2 regions of the Nocardioides daedukensis genome follow, and region 2 is predicted to be linked to the other one. Evidence: predicted binding sites of a transcription regulator. Region 2 holds the regulator's gene; the other holds the start of a gene.
The links. The regulator HrcA, encoded in region 2, represses chaperone genes, less so after heat shock. The targets are predictions, from matches to a motif close to TTGGCACTCGNNNNNNNCGAGTGCCAA.
Positions count from the first base shown of each region.

Region 1 (4,408 bases), 2.1 Mb from region 2:
GCGGCGGCCGCCCTGAACTCGTCCCAGTTGGACGCGCGGTTGAGACCGAGGATGGCGTCCGCGGTCGGTGCGGGATCGAGTGCGGTCCAGCGCAGTGCGACCGCATGGTTGGTCCGATCCTCGCCCGCGATCTGGGCGTTGGCACCGACCGTGCTGAGCTCGCTCGACACGTCTGAGACCAAAGGACCGTGGTCGGTCTCACGGATCGTGAGCTCGAAGTCCTCGCCGTCACGGACCTTGATGGTCTCCTGGCGGATCTGCAGCGGCCGCAGCTCACCGTCGTACTCCCACTGCTTGCCGGTGACCCGCTCGAGGTAGAGGTCGGTGACGTCGGGGCCCAGGTTCGTGAAGCCCCACGCAATGTCGTCGTTGTGGCCGATCACGACGCCGGGGACCCCCGAGAAGCTGAAGCCGGACACGTTGAACGGGCAGTCCGAGGAGATCTTGCGGCAGTGCAGGCCGACCTGGTACCAGATGCCGGGGATGCTGGTGGACAGGTGCGGGTCGTTGGCCAGCAGCGGCTCACCGGTGGCGGAGTGCTCGCCGTCGACGACCCAGCTGTTGGAGCCGATGCCGGGGCCTTGTCCGACGAGCTCGGGGACAGAACCGAGCGCCTTGCGGGTCTCGTCGAGTACGTCGAGCTGGTCGGCGGTATAGCCCGGGCGGGCGGGGTCGCGTGATCCCGGCTCGGTGGCCCGGGGCTCATAGCGCCCGTCGACCAGTGCGCCCTGGGTGACGATCGGCTCGTGCTCGGCATAGGGATAGGACGGATAGAGGTCGGCGACCTCGCTTTCCGTGTGGGAGACCGAGAGCATCGCCCGGGCGATCTCGTCCTCCATGTTGCCGCGCAGGTCCCACGCCATCGCCTTGAGCCAGGCCAGCGAGTCGACCGGGGTCCACTTCTCCGGGGTGTAGTCGAGCCCACCCAGGCCCAGGACCGTGTATTCAAGGGCGATCCGGGAGTTGGAGCGGTTGTCGAGGTACTGGTTGACGCCGTCGGCGTAGGACTGCAACGCAGCGCGGGTCTCGGGCTCGAGCATAGGCAGCTCGCGCTCGGCGACCCGGCGCCACCCCATCGTGCGCACCATCTTGTCGGTCTCGAGCGTGCTCTCGCCGAACAGCTCAGAGAGGCGACCGGCGGTGATGTGACGGCGTACGTCCATCTCGAAGAAGCGGTCCTGGGCGTGCACGAAACCCTGGGCCAGCATCAGGTCCGAGGTGGTGTCGGCATAGATCTGCGGGATGCCGTTGTCGTCACGGATCACCTGGACGTTGCCCTTGAGCCCGGCCAGCTCGATCTCGCCGTCGACCAGAGGGAACGGTCGACGGACCAGGACCGTCCCGGTCAGCAGCGTGGCGATCAGGGTGAGTACCAGGGCGGCCGTGACATAGCTCGCCCAGCGCACGCCCCAGGGCCACGAGCGGAAGGTTTGCCAGCGCTGCTTGAGATCCACGGTCGTCATTGTCCCTGCAGCGACTCGCGATCCGTGCTCAGGTGGTGCTCGGCGCGTCAGAGGAGGACGAGCTGGAGCTGGCGGAGGCTGACGAGGAACTGCTGCTCGAGGAGCTGGAGGAGTCGGAGGAGCTCGACGACTTGGCGGACGAGGAGCTGCCGGAGTCCGAGGCGGGCAGGGTGGAGCTGCTGCCCGAACCGCGAGAGTCGGTGCGATAGAAGCCGGAGCCCTTGAAGACCACACCCACTGCGTTGAACACCTTGCGCAGCCGGCCCTCGCACTCGGGGCACACGGTGAGGGCGTCGTCGCTGAAGCTCTGGAACTGCTCGAAGGCGTGTCCGCATTCGGTGCAGGCGTACTGGTAGGTCGGCACGGCTGGTCTTCCTCTGCTGAATGTCCTACGGATGTTCGGGACGGCGGCTCGGTGGCTGGCACTCAAAGCTGCCGACTGCCAATCATAGGTCACCTGTGGAGAACTCCCGGAACCGTCTTCGCTCCCACCTAGCGTTGCCGCATGCAACTGCCGAACCTGGACGAGTCCCGCCGCGCACTCCGGCGCCTGGTGCTGCGCCGGCGCCGTCTGCTCTCTGCATTGTTGCTGGGCCTGGCTGTCCTGGCGGGCCTCCGCGCCGTGGCTCCCCCACCGGCGTCCACGACAACCGTCGTTGTCGCGGCCCACGACCTGCCTGCCGGCGCCGTGGTCACCGAGGCGGACCTGACCACGGTCGCCCTGCCCGACGCTGCAGTGCCCACCGGCCTCGCCTCCACGACCTATGCCATCGGTCGCTCCACGACCGGTCCGGTACGTCGTGGCGAGCCGATCACCACCGTGCGCCTGGTCGGTGAGTCGTTGCTCAAGGGCTATTCCGGCCTGGTGGCCGTGCCGGTGCGTCTCCCGGATTCCGAGGTCGTCGGCCTGGTGCGCGTCGGTGATCGGATCGACCTGCTGGCGACCGATCCCGGGACGGGCGACACGCGCGAGGTCGGCCATCACCTTCTCGTGATCGCATTACCCCAGAACCGGCCTCCTGCGCAGCAGAATCAGTCACAAGGGCGTCTGATCGTGGTGGGCGCCACGTCCGCGATGTCCCGAGATATCACCTCTGCGGGGGTCACTATGTATCTGACGGCAGTTTTTTCACGCTAGCGTGTGGCGCTGTCCAAGTCTGCAAGGCAGTCGGGCGTCCTCGGGCGCCCACTCAAAAGGAGTAAACATGCAGGGATTCAAGGAATTCGTTCTCAGAGGAAATCTGGTCGAGCTCGCTGTCGCCTTCATCATGGGCACCGCGTTTGCCAAGGTGGTCGAGGCGTTCACCGGCGTACTGATGGGCTTCATCGGCAAAGTCGGCGGCGAGCCGAACTTCGACGGTGTCGAGCTGCTCGACGTCAACGTCGGCGTCTTCCTGACCCAACTGGTCAGCTTCTTGATCATCGCCGCGGTCGTCTACTTCTTCGTGGTGACGCCCTACAACAAGGCCAAGGAGCACTTCTTCGCCGACGAGCCCGAGGCCTCGGCGCCGGAGATCGTCCTGCTCCAGGAGATCCGTGACTCGCTGCAGACCCGCGGCGGCCAGATCTGATCGCAGGTCCGCCAGCTCCACGACTAACGACCCCGTAGCCAAGGCTGCGGGGTCGTTCCGTGTTCAGCCGTGTGCTCAGCCGTGTGTTCAGCCGTGGTGCGGGGGGACCTGGCTGCGGAACCAGTCGTCCGGGGTGCCCTTGCGGTCGCCGCCCTCACGGGCCCGCTCTTCTCGCGAGACCTCGGGCAGCGCCTCACCGAAGACCTCGGCCAGGCGCTTGCGACGCTTCCAGTCCGGCTCCACCGACGTCGGCTCCCCCGGGTTCGACTCTGCCGTGGGCTCCACCGAAGTCGACTCCGCGTCGGCTGCCCCTGCTCCAGTGGGCCCGGGCGCCTGCGCTGCGGCTTCCTCTACCTCGCCGTCGCCGGCGGGCGTGCGTGGATCATTCATCGTGATCAGCCTAGCTCCGGGATACCCAGTGGCTGGAAACCACCGGCAGAACAGCCAATCAGTATCCGGGAGCGCGAAGTGGCGCTCAGCGAACCGGCGCTCAGCGAACTGTGCTCAGCAGAGACCGTTCTCGCGAGCCACCCGCTCGGGGTCGGGGGTGAACTCGTCCTCGGGCTCGGCCTCTTCGGTCGAGTCGCTCGGCGACTCGCTCTCCTCCGGGCTGGCATCCGGGCTCGCGCTCGCGGTCTCGTCGGGCTTGCGCGATCCGGGCTTGTCGCTGGCCGAGAAGGCATCGACGCTCAGGCGACGGCTCAGCGGCTGGTCGGTGCGGATCAGCTCCCAGAGCTCCTCGGCGTCCTCGGTCCAGATCACCCGGTTCGGGTCCGGCTGGTAGGTCTCGAGCGGCACGGTGATGAACTTGATGTTGCCCAACCCGATGTCCTGGAACTGGGCCCCGAGGTCGGCGATCTTCTTCACCGAGTCGAGCTTCTGGTCCAGGGTCAGCGACTGGGTCGCGGCGTTGAGGAACCGGATCAACCGATCGGGGCGGGCCAGCATGCCCTTGCTCATCACCTTGTTGGCCATCGCGGCGATGAACGCCTGCTGGCGCTTCATCCGGCCGAGGTCGCCGTTCTCCCGCTCACCGATGCCGTGACGGACCCGGACATAGTCCAGGGCCTCGTCACCCTTGACGGTGCGGGTGCCAGCCTTGAGGTCGATGTTGCCAGCGGTGTCGTTGACGTCCTCGGGGATGCAGACCTTGACGCCGTCCAGCGCGTCGACCATGCCCTTGAAGCCGTTGAAGTCGACCACGACGAAGTGGTCGACATAGATCCCGGTCAGCTGCTCGACCTGACGGATCGTGCAGGCGGGTCCGCCGAGGTTGAACGCCTCGTTCCACATCCCGAAACCGCCGGCGATCTCGTCCATGTCCTCGTCGTAACAGACCGGACGCTCGACCATCGAGTCTCGCGGGATGCTCAC
Region 1 covers NZ_JACCAA010000001.1:1,622,267-1,626,674, forward strand. The annotation lists gene BJ980_RS08050 (penicillin acylase family protein) at 1-1,454, opposite strand, end outside; gene BJ980_RS08055 (FmdB family zinc ribbon protein) at 1,492-1,827, opposite strand; gene BJ980_RS08060 (SAF domain-containing protein) at 1,969-2,601, shown strand; gene BJ980_RS08065 (MscL family protein) at 2,669-3,034, shown strand; gene BJ980_RS08070 (hypothetical protein) at 3,122-3,424, opposite strand; gene BJ980_RS08075 (LCP family glycopolymer transferase) at 3,539-4,408, opposite strand, start outside.
Region 1: a site for HrcA is predicted at 1,883-1,909, ahead of BJ980_RS08055 (FmdB family zinc ribbon protein). Genes of this name have one in related genera too.

Region 2 (4,408 bases):
TGGGATCGGCGATCTGATGCCTGTCGTCGGCCAGGTGATGGGAGCCGTGTGGCAGGTGGTCACCGTCGGCACCGAGCAGCAGCGGGCCGAGGCCGCCGAGATCCTCGGTGAGACTCGACGACGTCTCTACGGACTGCTCGCCGAGGGCGACCCGAAGTGAGTCGTTGACCCCGCGCGGTCAGTTCAGATGAGCGGCAATCGCTTGGCGGTCCGAGGCAGGTGCGCATAGCCACGGCGTACGGCCTGATCCAGCAGGTGCTCGGGCCAGGGCCACTCACCCTCGGCCAGGGCCTGGCCCACCGGGATCCCGCGTCCGGCCAGGTCCCGGATGGTCTCCGCGACGACGCCGATCTGCCCGCGCTGCTCGTGCACGAAGTCGGAGTCGGAGACGCCGCCGTGGCCGGGGACCACGACCGTGTCGTCGGTCATCAGCGAGATCGCCAGGTCGAGCGCGGTGGGCCACTCCATCGGCCAGCAGTCCGGGCCGTAGGCCGGCGGGCCGGACTCCTCGACCAGATCGCCCAGTACGACGACGTCGGCGTCGGGCAGACGCACGATGACGTCGCCGTCGGTGTGGCCGCGCCCGGGGTGCAGGAGCTCGACCTGACGGTCCCCGAGGTCGATGACCTGCGCCGAGGAGAAGGTCCGGTCCGGCAGGAGCACCGGTGAGGCGTCGATCTCGGCCGCACGCTCCCGCCCACCCTCACTCCCGACGAACGCCGTCCTGGTGTCGCGGAAGGTGGCAAGCGCTGCGGCGGTCGCCTCGTGCGCGTGGATCGGGGTGCCCTCGAAGACCGCGTTGCCCAGGACGTGGTCGAAGTGCGCATGGGTGTTGACCACGCCGACGACCTGACCTGCCCCGAGGGCGCGGATCGAGTCGAGCATGGTGGCCATTGCCGCCGTCGAGGCGAGCGTGTCGACCACGACGAGCCCGCGCTCGCCGCCGATCACGGTGAGGTTCACGTCGATCAACTCATTACGTGCGACCCAGGTGCGGTCGGCGATCTCGGTCAGGACGGCGGGGGAGTCGGGCACGTGCTCAGGCTAGTGGGCGCAAGAACTGCAGGTTCAACGCGCAACAACTGCCGGGTCGACGCGCAACAAGTGCAGGTTCGGCGCGGGCATCGACAGGCGAGTAGGATTGGCACTCGCGACAACGGAGTGCCAGAGTCCAGGCTGGCGCACAACGACGGAAGGAGTCCGGAATGGTCGAGGACCGACGACTGGCCGTGCTCCGGGCGATCGTGGAGGACTACGTCTCCACCGAGGAGCCCGTCGGCTCGCGTGCCCTGGTCGAGCGGCACCAGCTCGGAGTCTCACCGGCCACGGTGCGCAACGACATGGCCGTCCTCGAGGACGAGGGACTGATCCACCAGCCACACACCAGTGCCGGCCGGGTCCCGACCGACAAGGGCTACCGACTCTTCGTGGACCGGCTCACCAAGGTGAAGCCGATGAGCGCCACCGAGCAGCGCGCGATCTCCAACTTCCTCCAAGGCGCGGTCGACCTCGACGACGTCGTCCAGCGCAGCGTTCGCCTGCTCGCCCAGCTCACCCGGCAAGTGGCGGTCGTGCAATATCCCACCCTCTCGCGCAGCACGGTGCGGCACATCGAGATCGTCGCCATGGCCGCGAACCGCCTGCTCGTGGTGCTGATCCTGAGCACCGGCAGGGTCGAGCAGCGACTCGTCGAGTGCGAGCGCGAGCTCACCGAGGACGAGCTCGTGAAGCTGCGGTCCTCGGTCAACCACGCCGCAACCGGCGAGATCATCGCCGAGGCGATCCGGGCCCTGGGCCGCGTCGGTGAGGAGACCGAGCCCGATCTCCGCGAGACAGCGCAGGCCGTTGCCGCCTCACTCGTCGAAGCGATGTCCGACCACCGCTCCGATGAGCGCGTGGCAGTCGGTGGCACCGCCAACCTGGCCCGGTTCGGCGAGGGCTTCGACACCGTCCGGCCACTGCTGGAGGCCTTGGAGGAGCACGTCATCCTGCTCAAGCTCCTCGGCGAGGTCGGCTCGGCAGGCGCCGTGACCGTCCGGATCGGCCACGAGGGCCCCTACCAAGAACTTGCCGCCACCAGCGTGGTGGCCACCGGCTACGGCCCCGAGGACCAGGCCATCGCCTCCCTCGGCATCGTCGGGCCGACCCGCATGGACTACCCCGGAACCATGGCAAGCGTGCGGGCCGTGGCCCGCTACGTGTCCCGGATCCTCGACGAGGCATGACCTCGCCCCACGAACGACCCAACCATCCAGAGCCCAGCGACAAGAAGGACTCATGAGCGACCTGTACGAACTCCTCGGTGTGCCCCGCGACGCGGAGGCGGATGCGATCAAGAAGGCCTACCGCAAGCTGGCCCGACAGCTGCACCCCGACGTCAACCCGGACCCGGAGACGCAGGAGCGCTTCAAAGAGGTCTCGATGGCCTACGAGGTGCTCAGTGACCCGCAGAAGCGTGCCGCCTATGACCGCGGCGGTGACCCCTTCGGCGGAGGAATGGGCGGCGCCGGCGGGTTCGGCCAAGGCGCCGGCTTCTCCTTCACCGACATCATGGACGCCTTCTTCGGCGGCCAGGGCGGTGGCGCAGGCGGCGGTGGCCGTGGCCCCCGTCCCCGCGTACGCCGCGGCCAGGACGCCCTGATCCGGCTCGAGGTCGAGCTGGCGGAGGCTGCCTTCGGCGTCACCCACGAGCTCAAGGTCGACACCGCGATCGTGTGCGACGCCTGCACCGGCAGCGGCGCTGCTCCCGGCAGCAAGCCGGTCACCTGCGAGACCTGTCGCGGCGCCGGTGAGGTCGCCCAGGTGCAGCGCTCGTTCCTCGGTGAGATCCGCACCCTGCGCCCGTGCGCTGCCTGCCGTGGGTTCGGCACGACCATCCCCGAGCCCTGCCGCGAGTGCTCGGGCGAGGGACGGGTGCGCTCGCGCCGCAACCTGACCGTCAAGATCCCCGCCGGCGTGGACGAGGGAACCCGCGTCCAGCTCAGCGGCCAGGGCGAGGTCGGCCCCGGTGGCGGTCCGGCCGGCGACCTGTTCGTCGAGATCCACGTGGCCCCGCACAAGACCTTCACCCGGCACGGCAACGACCTGCACTGCACGGTCTCGGTGCCGATGACGGCAGCCGCGCTGGGCACCACCCTGACCTTGCCGACCCTCGAGGGCGACCTCGTGGAGGACGGCACGGACTCCGACGTCGAGATCAGCTTCACCCTCGAGGTGAAGCCGGGCACCCAGTCGGGCACCGAGCAGGTCCTGCGTGCTCGCGGCGTGCCCGGCCTGCGCAACACCGGCCGCGGCGACCTGATCGTCACCACCGTGGTGGAGACTCCCGGTCGCCTCGACGCCCGCCAGGAGGAGCTGCTGCGCGAGCTGGCCGAGATCCGTGGCGAGCAGACACCCGACGGCAGCGTCCAGCCGACCCACAAGTCGGTCTTCGGGCGGTTGCGGGACGCCTTCCACTGATGTCGCTCCCGGTCCACCTGGTCCCGTCCCTGGCCAACGTCGCCGCAGGCTCGAGCGTCGAGATCACCGGTGACGAGGCCCATCACGCGGTGGCGGTGCGCCGGCTGAAGGTCGGCGAACGGGTGGTCCTCACCGACGGCGCCGGGAGCTCCGCGCCGGGTGAGGTGGTCTCGACCGGCAAGCGGGTCTTCACCGTGCGCATCGACGAGCTGGCGTACGCCGTACCCGCGACGCCCCACGTCACCGTGGTGCAGGCGCTGCCCAAGGGAGACCGGGGTGAGCTCGCCGTCGAGGTGCTGACCGAGATCGGGGTGCAGGTGATCGTGCCGTGGGCCGCGGCCCGCTCGGTGGCGGTCTGGCGCGGTGAGCGCGCGGCGAAGTCGCACGCGAAGTGGGCGTCCACGGCACGTGAGGCCGCCAAGCAGGCCAGGCGGAGTTGGTTTCCCGAGGTGAGTCCGCTGGCCGACACCGCCACCGTGCTCGACCTGCTCGCCGGTGTCGACCTGGCGCTGGTGCTGCACGAGGGTGCACAGACCCCGATGCGTTCGGTGGCCGTGCCCGAGTCGGGCCGCATCGCCCTGGTCGTCGGCCCCGAGGGCGGCGTGAGTGATGAGGAGCTGGATCTCTTCGACGCGGCAGGTGTGCGCGCGGTCCGACTGGGCACAGAGGTGCTGCGCACCTCCACCGCAGGCGTCGCCGCGGTGTCCGCGCTGTTGGCGCGCACCACTCGCTGGGGTTGAGCAACAGATCCGGGCGATCCCCGATGTGTGAACCGCCGCAGATCTGGAACGCTGGGGGTATGACGCAGATCAAGCGGCGGGTGCTCGGAGCAGTGCGTGGGGTGCTGCTCCGGATCCTTCCGAGCCCGGACATCGATCTCTCCCGGCTCGACCGGATCCCCGAGTCCCTGGGTTGGCCGCTGCGGCGCGACGGGTTCGACCCACAGCCC
Region 2 covers NZ_JACCAA010000001.1:3,694,336-3,698,743, forward strand. The annotation lists gene BJ980_RS18030 (PadR family transcriptional regulator) at 1-160, shown strand, start outside; gene BJ980_RS18035 (MBL fold metallo-hydrolase) at 184-1,035, opposite strand; gene hrcA (heat-inducible transcriptional repressor HrcA) at 1,206-2,225, shown strand; gene dnaJ (molecular chaperone DnaJ) at 2,278-3,459, shown strand; gene BJ980_RS18050 (16S rRNA (uracil(1498)-N(3))-methyltransferase) at 3,459-4,199, shown strand; gene BJ980_RS18055 (cytochrome P450) at 4,259-4,408, shown strand, end outside.